Linked DNA regions of Rhizobium rhizoryzae. The protein of the gene in region 2 interacts with the protein of the main gene of each other region in a pairwise test. Links are inferred from orthologs where the notes say so. Each region holds a gene or a part of one and is shown on either strand. Other genes may lie near its edges.

Region 1 (5,204 bases), 1.2 Mb from region 2 along the record:
CGGAGGTCGAGCTCTTCCTGAAGGAGACCTTGGCGCGGTAATGTTTGACCAGCTGTATGGCTTCCTCGCGGAATACTGGTTGACGCTGATCTCGATCCTGTTGCTGATCGGGTTCTCGGCGTTTTTTTCCGGCTCCGAAACGGCACTGACGGCGGCGTCCCGTTCCCGCATGCATACGCTGGAAGCCAATGGCGACGAACGCGCAGGGCTGGTGAGCCGGTTGATCGAGCGACGCGACCGGTTGATCGGTGCGCTTCTGATCGGCAACAATCTTGTCAATATCCTGGCCTCGTCGCTGACGACCAGCCTGTTCCTAGGTATTTTGGGTCAGTCAGGCGTGGCGATTGCCACTATCGTGATGACCGTGCTGCTGGTGATCTTCTCGGAAGTGCTGCCGAAGAGCTGGGCGATTTCGGCGCCAGACCGGTTTGCCATCACCGTTGCGCCTGTCGTGCGTCTTTTCGTTGCAGTCGCGGGACCGCTTTCCAGCGCCGTCAATGCCATCGTCCGTTTCATTCTATCTCTGTTCGGTGTCAATCTCTCTCGCGAGGAGTCGATGCTGACGGCGCATGAGGAACTGCGCGGCGCTCTCGACCTCCTGCATCGCGAGGGCTCGGTCATCAAGGCTGATCGTGACCGGCTGGGTGGATTGCTCGATCTTGAGGAACTGGAAGTTTCTGACGTCATGAAGCACCGCACGGTGATGCGGGCGATCAACGCGGATGATCCACCGGAAGTCATTGTGCGCACGGTGCTGGAAAGTCCGTTCACGCGCATGCCGCTCTGGCGCGGCTCCACGGAAAACATCATCGGCATTGTTCATGCCAAGGATCTGCTGCGCGCGCTCGCCGAACCGAACATGGAGCCGCGTGACCTCGACGTAGGCAAGATCGCTCAGAAGCCGTGGTTCGTGCCCGATACGACCAGCCTCAAGGACCAGCTGAACGCCTTCCTGCGCCGCAAGATGCATTTTGCTGTCGTGGTGGATGAATACGGCGAGGTTCAGGGCATCGTGACGCTGGAGGATATTCTGGAGGAAATCGTCGGCGACATTGCCGATGAGCACGATCTGGAAATCCAGGGCGTTCGTCAGGAAGCAGACGGATCGATTGTCGTCGATGGTTCGGTGCCGATTCGCGACCTCAACCGGGCGCTCGACTGGCGTCTGCCGGATGAGGAGGCGACGACAATCGCCGGTCTCGTCATCCACGAATCAAAGCTGATCCCGCAGGAGCGGCAGACCTTCACCTTCCACGGCAAGCGCTTCATCATCATGAAGCGCGAGAAGAACCGCATTACCAAGCTGCGCATCCGGCCGGCGGAAGATCTGCCCCCCGGCCAGTAATCACCGTCGCATTGCTACCAGCGGGTCGCTTCACCCGGTGCGGCAGGCTCAACCGCCAGCGCATGCAGGCCCGCATCCAGCTCCGGCTTCAGAAGCTCGTTCACCAATCGGTGCCTTGCAAGGCGGGTCATGCCCGTGAAACGATCCGAGATCACCCGCACCCGCATATGCGTTTCTCCAGTACCGGTGATGTCCGGCTGGTGACCTGCGTGATGATGGCTTTCGTCGATCACTTCCAGCCGCTGGGGAGCGAGGTTTTGCGTGAGAACGGCTTCAATTCGGGCGCGAACGGACATGATCCAAAACCTCGTGTGAACGTACAAAAAGGGCGGTCCAAAAAGCAGCAACAAAGGGGTTTGTCAATTCTTGTTCTGACCCGTCCCGCACCCCATAATGTGGCCATATGAAACTCGATTCCAAATATTTCGACCGCATCCGGACGCGCCGGAAACGTGAGCAGGATGCGGCGCCGCAAACGCCGACCTGCCAGTGGGACGGGTGCGACAAGCCGGGGGCTCACCGTGCACCCGTGGGACGCAACGCCGAGAACCAGTTCTTTCTGTTCTGCTTCGAGCATGTAAAGGAATACAACAAGGGCTACAACTATTTCTCCGGCCTGTCGGACAGCGAGATTGCGCGCTACCAGAAGGAGGCGATCACCGGCCATCGCCCGACCTGGACCATCGGCGTCAACAAGGCGGCGAAGGATGCGCCACGCCATGCGTCCACGCGATCCGGGTCTGCGGCCAGCTTCAACCGGGTGAAGGATCCGTTTGGTTTCGTACGTGACGGCGGTGCGTCTGCGGGTGCGCAGACCGCGGTTCGCAAGGTAAAGACGCTGGAAGCGAAAGCTTTCGACACAATGGGCTTGACGGCAGCCGCAACAGCGGCAGAAATCAAGAGCCGCTACAAGGAACTGGTCAAGAAGCACCATCCGGACGCGAACGGCGGCGATCGCGGTTCGGAAGAACGATTTAGGGCTGTGATACAGGCCTACCAATTGTTAAAGCAGTCCGGTTTCTGCTAAGCCGTTCTGGTGCAAGGCAACATGACAGAGAGGATTGCGACCGGACCTTAGCCGGTTCGGCGTGGAGTGGTGATGAGCAAAATCGATCTTGATATAACCAATCTTCCGGATACCACCGTTTCTGTCCGGGATGTCTTCGGCATCGACACGGACCTTCAGGTTCCCGCCTATTCGAATGGCGACCCTTACGTGCCGGAACTCGATCCCGACTATCTCTTCGACCGGGACACGACTCTGGCAATTCTGGCCGGTTTTGCTCATAACCGACGCGTCATGGTGTCCGGCTATCACGGCACCGGCAAGTCCACCCATATCGAACAGGTCGCCGCGCGCCTCAACTGGCCGTGCGTGCGTATCAACCTCGATAGCCATGTCAGCCGTATCGATCTCGTCGGCAAGGACGCAATCGTTCTGAAGGATGGCAAGCAGGTTACCGAGTTCAAGGACGGCATCCTGCCCTGGGCCTATCAGCACAATGTGGCGCTGGTGTTCGATGAGTATGATGCGGGCCGTCCCGATGTCATGTTCGTCATCCAGCGCGTTCTGGAAAGCTCGGGCCGCCTGACGCTTCTCGATCAGAGCCGCGTCATCCGTCCTCACCCCGCCTTCCGCATTTTCGCAACCGCCAATACGGTCGGCCTCGGCGATACCACGGGCCTCTATCACGGCACGCAGCAGATCAACCAGGCGCAGATGGACCGCTGGTCGATCGTCACCACGCTGAACTATCTGCCGCACGACAAGGAAGTCGATATCGTCGCCGCCAAGGTCAAGGCGTTCGGTGGGTCGGCGCAGGGTCGCGAAACCGTATCCAAGATGGTGCGGGTGGCGGACATGACCCGTTCTGCCTTCATGAACGGCGATCTTTCCACGGTCATGAGCCCGCGTACGGTCATCACCTGGGCGGAAAATGCGGCGATCTTCGGCGACGTCGCTTTCGCGTTCCGCATCACCTTCCTCAACAAGTGTGATGAGCTGGAACGGACGCTGGTGGCAGAACAGTATCAGCGTGCCTTCGGTGTCGAACTGAAGGAAAGCGCCGCGAACATCGTTCTCGGGGCTTGAGTGCCGAGAGGCAGGTAGCGCAGGCAGCAAGGTAGATGAGCATGGCAGGCCGCGGCGACAACACCAAGGCGAAGACTGGCGGACCGGTGGATACCGAGCCGTTGCGTCGCGCGATCACCGGTTGCGTGCGCTCCATCGCAGGCAATGGCGAGGTGGAGGTTTCCTTCGCCAATGAACGTCCGGGCATGGCGGGAGATCGTATCCGCCTTCCCGAACTTTCGAAGCGGCCTACCGCGCATGAACTGGCCGTGACCCGTGGCCTGGGCGATTCCATGGCGCTCCGCCTTGCCTGCCATGATACGAGCGTGCATGCGGCCATGTCGCCGCAGGGCACGGATGCGCGCGCCGTGTTCGATGCCGTCGAGCAGGCTCGCGTTGAATCCATCGGCTCGCTGCGGATGGAAGGCGTTGCCAGCAACATCAACAGCATGAATGCCGAGAAATATTCGAAGGCGAATTTCTCCGGCGTGCAGCGGCAGGAAGATGCGCCGATCGGCGAAGCCATGGCCATGCTGGTGCGCGAAAAGCTGACGGGCACCGCTCCGCCCGCGTCCGCTGGCAAGGTGCTGGATCTCTGGCGTCCGTATTTTGAGCAGACGATTGCGGGCGATCTCGACAATCTCAAAACGGTCATCGACGACCAGCAGGCCTTCGGCAAGCTGGTGCGCCACATGTTGTCCTCCATGCAGATGGCGGAAGACTATGGCGACGAGGAAAACGATCCGGAACAGATGGAAAATCCGGATGATGAAGAGCAGCCGCGCAGCAACGAGACCGAGAACGAAGAGGTAGAGGAAGACGCTGGTTCCGATGCCGCCCCGGCCGAGGAAAGCCAGGCCGCGGAGGAGCAGCTCGACGAAGGCGAAATGGACGGCGCGGAAATCTCCGACGACGACATGACCGACGACGATGCGGACCAGTCGGAAACGCCCGGAGAAACCAAGCGCCCGAACCTGCCCTTCGACGATTTCAACGAGAAGGTGGATTACAACATCTTCACGCAGGAATTCGACGAGGAAATTACGGCGGAAGAACTGTGCGACGAGGCGGAACTCGACCGTCTGCGCGCTTTCCTCGACAAGCAGCTTGCCCATCTGCAGGGCGCTGTGGGGCGCCTGGCAAACCGGCTGCAGCGCCGCCTGATGGCACAGCAGAATCGCTCGTGGGAATTCGACCTGGAAGAGGGCTATCTCGATCCGGCGCGTCTTGTGCGTCTGGTGATCGATCCCATGCAACCGCTTTCCTTCAAGCGCGAGCGTGATACGAAATTCCGCGATACGGTCGTTTCGCTGGTCATCGATAATTCCGGCTCCATGCGTGGACGTCCCATTACCGTTGCCGCAACCTGCGCCGATATTCTGGCGCGCACGCTGGAGCGTTCGGGCGTCAAGGTGGAAATTCTCGGCTTTACGACGAAGGCGTGGAAGGGTGGCCAGAGCCGTGAGCAGTGGCTGGCCAGCGGCAAGCCGCCGACGCCTGGCCGTCTCAACGATCTGCGCCATATCGTCTACAAGTCGGCGGATGCGCCATGGCGTCGTTCGCGCCGCAATCTCGGCCTGATGATGCGCGAAGGTTTGCTGAAGGAAAACATCGATGGCGAAGCGCTGATGTGGGCGCATAATCGTCTGATCGGTCGTCCCGAGCAGCGCAAGATCATGATGATGATTTCGGACGGCGCCCCGGTGGATGATTCTACGCTGTCGGTCAATCCGGGCAATTATCTGGAGCGCCACCTGCGGGCCGTCATCGAGCAGATCGAGACGAAGT
Region 2 (7,789 bases):
ACTCACCCATAGCAAGGGCCTTATCCTGCTGGCGCTTGTGCTGATGATTTTCCACTTCGGAAACGCGCCGATCAGCCGGCTGATTGCGCAGGATTTTTCGATCCAGCTAGGCAGCCCTTTTCGTACGACGGCCATTACGACGGGCATATCGCAGGTTTCCATGATCGTCATGGCCCTGATCGCACCGTGGCTCATCACCCGGTTCGGGCTGGGCTTCGTGTTCGTGGTCGCGCTGATGGCTCTTCCGATCCGCGGTGTGATCGCAGGGAGCTTCTCTGACTTCGCAGCCATTTATCCCGTGCAGTTTCTCGACGGGGTGGGAGCGGGTCTCATCGGCATTGCGACACCGCTGGCGGCAGAACGAATTCTGTCCGGCACCGGGCGCTTCAATGTCGGGCTTGGAGCGGTGATGACGGTGCAGGGGGTTGGCGCTTCGCTGAGCAATATCGTGGCCGGATGGCTGACGGATCAGGGTGGCTATTCGCTCGCCTATTTCGTCCACGGTGGTGTTGCCGCCTTCGCGCTCCTCCTCTTCATGTTTGGCGCAAAGGCGATTGCGCCTGAGCCGCGTAAAGGCGTTGCGTAACAATTGCGATGGATCCCGCGTAGGAGGATCGGAAATTCGCTCACTGCGCCTCGCCAGTTGCAATCCTTGCACTAGATGAAGCCCGGTCCAGATCCGCTGGCGCCAGTCTGTGCGTTTTCGTCTGTACACGTTTTTTCATGGCTTGATCCGGGGAAGGGATTTTCAATGACTGCCATCCGCAAACACATCAGCGCGCTCGTCGTGGCGCTTGGACTATCGGTCACAGCGGCACAGGCCCAGGTCGTCGTTTCCTCGAAGATCGACACTGAAGGCGGCGTGCTGGGCAACATCATTCTCAGCATGCTGAAGGCAAACAACATCGAAGCAACCGATCGTCTGCAACTGGGTGCAACGCCGATCGTACGCAAGGCGCTTCTGGCAGGCGAAATCGACATCTACCCGGAGTATACGGGAAATGGCGCCTTCTTCTTCAACAAGGCGGACGATCCTGCCTGGAAGGATGCGGCAAAGGCGTTCGAGACCGTAAAGAAGCTGGATTACGACGCGAACAAGGTGGTCTGGCTTTCAGCTTCACCGGCCAACAACACCTGGGCAATTGCCCTTCGCAAGGATGTGGCCGACAAGAACAAACTGAAATCGCTTTCGGATTTCGGGAAATATGTGACCGGTGGCGGGCAGGTCGTTCTCGCAGCGTCTGCGGAATTCGTCAATTCCGCTGCAGCTTTGCCAGCCTTCCAGACGACCTACAGCTTCAAGCTCCAGCCCAACCAGTTGATCACGCTTTCCGGTGGCGATACGGCCGCGACAATCGCGGCGGCGGCCAATCAGACCAATGGCGCAAATGCTGCCATGGTCTACGGGACCGACGGTGGCATTGCGCCATCCGGGCTTGTGGTTCTGGAAGACGACAAGGGCGTGCAGCCGGTCTACCAGCCGGCGCCGGTCATTCGCGAAGACGTTCTCAAGAAGAACCCTAAAATCGAGGACATCCTCAAGCCGGTTTTCGCAAAGCTAGATCTCGTGACTTTGCAGGAACTGAATGGACGCGTTCAATTGGGTGGCGAACCTGCCAAGGCAGTGGCCGATGATTTTCTGAAGAAGAACGGCTTTCTGAAGTAATCCTATGATTGATCGGGGAGCCGGATCGTCTTCCGGCTCCGGTCGGGAAGCGTGAAACGGGCAGGGCGGATTTGATCAAACAAAAGATCGACAAACTGGGGGTTGTCATCGCGCTCATCGCCATGCCAGCGCTCCTCTTTGTCCCGTTCGTCACGTTCAAGGCCAACCGGATTGTACAGGGACAGCCGGTTTGGGTTTTCTCGGCCTTGCCTGCATGGGCCGCCGCCTGTTTGACGCTGGTGGTCGTTGCGGTGCTCGTAAGCGCGATCTTGAAAGCGGGCGTGCTGGTCAGAATGATCGCGGCATGCCTTGGTCTTGTCACGGTACTCGTCGCGATCGGCCTCGCAGCCAGCTTTCTCACGCCGGAAGGCAACAGTTTTGCGCGCGTCTCGACGGCGAGCGGTTTCTGGATGCTGCTGTTTGCGTTTTCGATGCTGCTGATTGATGCACTGGCCCGATTGCGTCCAAGACCACTGGTCCGAATTTTCCTTCTCCTGGCCGGCCTCGTGCTGTTGGGACTGCTTGCGCGGAGCGGCGTCTGGAACGAGCTTTCTCTCTTGAAGGAGTTTTCAAGCCGAGCTGACAGCTTTTGGCGCGAAGCGTGGCGACATCTGGCGCTTGCGGTCGGATCGCTCGTGACTGCCTTTGCCATGGGATTGCCGCTTGGCATTCTGTGCTATCGGGTCGAGCGTTTGAGAGCCGCGATACTGAACGTTCTCAATGTCATCCAAACCATCCCATCGATCGCGCTCTTCGGACTGCTGATCGCGCCGCTCGGTTGGATAGCGGCAAATCTGCCTGGCGCATCGGAACTCGGCATCCGGGGTATAGGAGCCGCACCCGCCTTCATCGCGCTCGTTCTCTATGCGCTGCTTCCCATCGTGGCCAATACGGTGAGCGGCCTGGTCGGCGTGGATACTGCCGTCAGCAATGCTGCCAAAGGCCTTGGCATGACCGATGGACAGATCCTGCGACGGATAGAGTTGCCGCTTGCCATGCCCGCCATCCTCACGGCCATTCGCATTGTCTTGGTGCAAAACATCGGCATGGCGACGATCGCGGCGCTGATTGGCGGTGGCGGCTTCGGCGTCTTCGTTTTCCACGGAATAGGGCAGACTGCGACGGATCTTGTGCTGCTTGGGGCGCTGCCAACTGTCGCGCTTGCGCTTAGTGCCGCCGTGATCATGGACGCGTTGACCGAACTTGCCACCCGCGCTCGCAAGGAGATTGCTACCGCATGATCGAGATAGACGAGATCTCCAAACTTTACGATGGGCGCGCTGTCGTGGACCGGGTTTCGATGCAGATTCCAGCGTCGACGATCACCGCGATCGTGGGCACATCCGGCTCCGGCAAGACCACGCTCATGCGCATGGTCAATCGCCTGATCGACCCCACCTCCGGGAAGATCAAAATCAACGGGCAGGATATAACATGCACACAGCCCCACGAATTGCGGAGGCGAATCGGCTACGCCATCCAGGGACACGGCCTCTTCCCGCACCAAACGGTCTACGACAATATCGCGACGGTACCGCGTCTCCTGAAATGGGACAGAGCAAAGATCGAGCAAAAGGTGCGCGAACTGCTTGCCCTTTTTCAGCTGGAGTTTGACAGCTTCGCACGGCGATATCCGCATGAATTGTCCGGCGGTCAGCAGCAACGCGTCGGTGTAGCACGCGCCCTTGCGGCAGAGCCCGACCTGCTGCTGATGGACGAACCTTTCGGCGCGCTCGATCCGATCATCCGGGCCAAGGCACAAAGCGATTTGCGGGATATTCAGCGCAAACTCGGCACGACGATTCTGCTTGTGACCCACGATATGGACGAAGCATTTCGTCTTTCCGATCGGATTGCCGTGATGAATGCGGGCAAGCTGCTGCAGTATGCAGAACCGCGAACGCTTTTGACGCATCCAGCGGATTCCTTCGTGGCGGAAATGGTGGGGCAGGCAGAGCGCGCTTTCCGCCTATTGTCCCTGAATGGCGTGGATGCGATTGCCGAAGATGGGCAGGCCGCTGGCGCAGCTTTGCCCGCGGATCTGACCCAGCGCGAAGCCTTGTCAGACCTTCTCTGGAGCGGACGTGATGCGGCGCCTATTGCCCAGCCGGACGGGCGGGCCCCAAGGCGGGTAACACTGTCGCGTCTGCTTGCGGCGGCGGCGGAGCGATGATGCAGATCACGGCGGGTTCGTTGACAAGAGCGCTATTCGGCCTCGGCATTCTGGCCTTTCTTGTGAGGCCGGAATGGTTTGAACCGGCTCTTCGGCTGCTTGTCGATCAGAACATGCCGGTCATCTACCTTCAGGGCAATCTGCTGTCTCTTCTGCTTCAACATCTGGCCCTGGTTCTTGCCGCAACAATGGTAGCTGCCATCCTGGCTGTCAGCGCCGCCATTTTCGTCACGCGGCCGGTCGGTAGTGATTTTCTGCCGATTTCCCGCAGCATCGTTTCAATCGGCCAGACCTTTCCGCCCGTTGCAGTTCTGGCCCTTTGCGTGCCCGTTCTGGGGTTCGGCAACGGACCCACCCTCGTAGCACTCATCCTTTACGGCCTTCTTCCAATCTTCGAGAATGCGCTGACAGCGCTGCGCACGATAGATCCGGCGGTTCTGGAGGCGGCACGAGGCAGCGGGATGAGCGAGCCGCAGAAGCTGATACGAGTTGAACTGCCGCTCGCCATGCCCTTAATCATATCCGGCATCCGACTATCCGCAGTCATCAGCGTTGCGACGGCCACGATCGGCTCCACGGTGGCGGCAAAGACGTTGGGCGAAGTCATCTTTGCAGGCCTGCAGAGCTACAATTACGCCTTCATTCTCCAGGGAGGAGTGCTTGTGGCGGCACTGGCTTTGCTGATCCATGATACCCTGATGATCGTGGAATACCGGGTGCAGCGGCTTCGACGCCCCTTGAGTGAATGAAGATACGAACCAGTGCGTTTCCGGGCGCCTGCAAACAGATCCCGTCGCGCAGGTCAACCGACTCGCCGTCGGCGCTGCCATCCTGGTAGACGGGCAAACGACAGTCGTCCCGCACATAAAGCGTAAACTCGCGCATGCGCGCCATTCCGTTCGGAGCCGGGCGCCGGACACCATCGCGGCGAACCTGCAAGGCCAGACGATGGGTAAATTCGCCGCCTGCACTCAGATCGCCAAAGCCGTTATCCGGCAGGAAACGGTTTTCTCGAAAGCCAAGCGACTTGAAGAAGGCATAGTCTGTTTCCAAACCGGAAACATCGAGATGAAGATGGCCGATATAGGCGAGATCGGAAACAGGAGCGACCGCGGCCAGATCGCAGACCTGCGCCAGTTCCCATTCAACATCGAGTGGAAGAGGAGGACCGAGAGGGCGATCCGAAACACCAGTCGCTGCGAAGCGGGACCCTGCGTCGAGCTCCGTGCGCCGCCGCTCCGGAGTTTCCAGAGTGACCTCCACACCTAATCCGTCAGGATCCGTGAAATACAATGATTTAGCGATGACCCGGTCGGTTGCTTCCACCTCTACATTCTTGCCGAGGAGACGCCTGAAGATACGGGAAAACTCTGCCTGGCACGGAACATGGATCGCAAGATGATGAAGTCCGTCAAAACCTTCTTGCGCGGCAACCTTTGCGCACGGGTGGAGCACGATCAACGTGCGCCACGCTGTACCGAGCTCTGCGACCGCGCCGAGTCTCCGAGGTTTCAGACCGACGACACCCTGCCAGAATGCAATTGCACGCTCAAAATCCGTCACCTCCAGATGAACGCATCCATAGAATGTCGTCTCCTCGGTCAACGAAAGAGGAGACACGGTTGCATTGTGGTTTGCCAAAATTTCCAATGTCACCCTCCCAGGAACATAGAATAAATAAATACGATTTAATTCGTCACTTCTAAATATTCGCAATTTTCATTATTGGCATCCGAATAGATAACAGAGGTTAGTTCAGAGATTTGCTTCGTGTTGATCGAAAATATCTCTTTATTCTCATGTGATCATGATCTAGATTGTGAATGCTCGATTTCTCAGGTGTTGATGATGGACAGTCTGCTCAGCTTGCGGGTTTTCGCAGCCGTTGCCGAATTGCGGAGCTTCGCCGCCGCCGCAGAGCGCCTTGAACTTTCTGCAGCCATGGCCAGCAAGCATGTTCAGAAGCTTGAACAACGGCTCGCGACGCGACTGCTGCATCGAACCAGCCGGAGCGTGAGCCTGACGGAAGACGGCGTCATCTATCTTGAGCGGGTTCGACGGCTTATCGAGGGCCTTGACGACGTGGAGGCCCAGATTGGCGAGAGCCGACAGGTACCCCGAGGTACATTGCGGATCAGCGCGCCGCAATACCTTGCAAATCCTGGCTTTTCGCAATGCCTTGTCGAGTATGCACAGCGTTATCCAAACGTGAAAATGGATATCGATCTGGAGGGCAGGGTGGTTAACCTTGCGGCGGAAGGTTTCGACATCGCATTGCGGACAAGCTACTCGCTTGACGAGGGATTGATCGCGCGCAAGCTGGGACATGTGCCGTTTCATCTCGCCGCTGCACCGTGCCTGCTCGAAAAATTGGGTCGGCCAGCACAGATTTCCGATCTGAACGACAAACCGTTTCTCTGTTATTCTCCGTACGGGACAGATGGTCGTATCCGTTATGAGGACGGCAATAGGATTGTGGATCTCCAGTTCAAACCGGTGTTTTGCAGCGACCACGAGCAGCTACTTCTTCAATGCGCCAGGAAAGCAATGGGGTTCATGTTCCTGCCCGCCATATTGGCAGAAGAGGAATTCTCTCACGGCAGGCTGGAGCGTGTTTTGCCGAGCGTCCTCAACATTGCTCCACCCCTTTATGCGGTTTACTCTTCCAGCGCCTATCTTCCGGCGAAGATCAGAACATTCCTGGATTTCATCCGCCATCGCAGCAATCTCGGCTGGTTGATCAACGGTGATGAAACAACTTCGGAATCGGGCTCATTGTAGCAAGATAACCAGGGATTACGTGACGCTTTGAACACCATTCCGTGCACTCCCAGACAGGAGGCGAATATGGCGGAAGAGGTGGGATTCGAACCCACGGTACGCTTTCACGCACGCCGGTTTTCAAGACCGGTTCCTTAAACCACTCGGACACTCTTCCATGTCTGCCGACGCAAAGCGCGACGGCCCGGTTTGGAGCGGTTTATAGTGATGTGATGGGTTGCGTCAACTGCACTCGTACAGCACGCAACGGATTTTACGTGATCGTCAGACATTGGCGCGCAGCCGAGCGGAACAGTGGCTCAAACAGTCGCGACGCGCCCTTGGGATTTTAGTCAAATGTTAACCATATTTGCGAGTAATTTTAATTATCCACTCTTTTGGATCGCAATTTGGCCACGTTGAGGGCAAAACTTCGGGCACATGAGAGCGACAGGGTCTCGGCCCTTGCTTGCTCGCCGTTTTGGGACGGCGCCTGTAGTGTGTTATGCGTGGGGCAAGAGTTTGAGTTCGCGAAAGAATAAGCTCGTTTTGGGTGCAAAGTGGCTTGGCGTCGCCTTTGTTTGTGCAAGCATGGCATCCTGCGCTTCGACATCCAACACGCCGACGGCGGCGAAAAAGAACAAGCCCAAAAGCAAGGAATACTTTGCGGAGAGCGAATATGGCGTGAAGGCCAGTCCGCGCGTGGTAGCAGATGGCCAACCCGTACCGAAGGGTGGCGGCCGCTACATGGTGGGCAATCCTTACGAGGTCAAAGGCAAGGTCTACGTTCCCAAGGAAGATCCCAACTACAACAAGACCGGGTTGGCTTCCTGGTATGGCTCCGCATTCCACGGGCGGTACACGGCTAACGGCGAGGTGTATGACAGCGAACACCTGTCTGCGGCGCACCCGACGTTTCCGCTGCCGAGCTATGCCCGCGTGACCAATATGGACACCGGCTCCTCCGTTGTTGTTCGTGTGAACGACCGCGGTCCATTCCATCCGGGTCGTATCATCGATGTCTCCGACAAGACGGCTGAACTGCTGGACTTCAAGCGGATCGGTACGGCACGCGTCAATGTTCAGTACGTCGGCAAGGCGGATCTCAGCGGCCATGACATGCCGTACTTGATGGCATCCTATGTGCGTAAGGGAAATCGCCTGCCGGGTATCTATCCTGATCCGCAGAT

Evidence for each region.
Region 1: the proteins of G6N80_RS18490 (region 2) and G6N80_RS12770 interact in binary tests that used the Escherichia coli proteins (3 or more experiments, as listed by UniProt). The link is inferred for Rhizobium rhizoryzae from one-to-one orthologs.

Annotation. Positions count from the first base shown.
Region 1 is NZ_CP049250.1:1,393,936-1,399,139, forward strand. Bases 1-2,720 are described here. They hold G6N80_RS12770 (BolA family protein), read right to left. Parts: upstream 1,642-2,720; coding sequence 1,360-1,641; downstream 1-1,359. Other genes in these bases: aroB (3-dehydroquinate synthase), read left to right, coding at 1-41; G6N80_RS12765 (HlyC/CorC family transporter), read left to right, coding at 41-1,345; G6N80_RS12775 (J domain-containing protein), read left to right, coding at 1,749-2,372; cobS (cobaltochelatase subunit CobS), read left to right, coding at 2,445-2,720. Outside these bases: more of cobS, read left to right, coding at 2,721-3,437; cobaltochelatase subunit CobT, read left to right, coding at 3,479-5,204. UniProt on the Escherichia coli protein: Transcriptional regulator that plays an important role in general stress response. Has many effects on cell morphology, cell growth and cell division. Acts by regulating the transcription of many genes, including dacA (PBP-5), dacC (PBP-6), ampC and mreB.
Region 2 is NZ_CP049250.1:2,624,398-2,632,186, forward strand. What follows is about bases 1,005-3,823. They hold G6N80_RS18490 (ABC transporter permease), read left to right. Parts: upstream 1,005-1,740; coding sequence 1,741-2,907; downstream 2,908-3,823. Other genes in these bases: osmF (glycine betaine ABC transporter substrate-binding protein OsmF), read left to right, coding at 1,005-1,666; G6N80_RS18495 (ABC transporter ATP-binding protein), read left to right, coding at 2,904-3,823. Outside these bases: G6N80_RS18480 (MFS transporter), read left to right, coding at 1-586; more of osmF, read left to right, coding at 752-1,004; more of G6N80_RS18495, read left to right, coding at 3,824-3,839; G6N80_RS18500 (ABC transporter permease), read left to right, coding at 3,839-4,588; G6N80_RS18505 (VOC family protein), read right to left, coding at 4,479-5,489; G6N80_RS18510 (LysR family transcriptional regulator), read left to right, coding at 5,688-6,620; G6N80_RS18520 (septal ring lytic transglycosylase RlpA family protein), read left to right, coding at 7,191-7,789.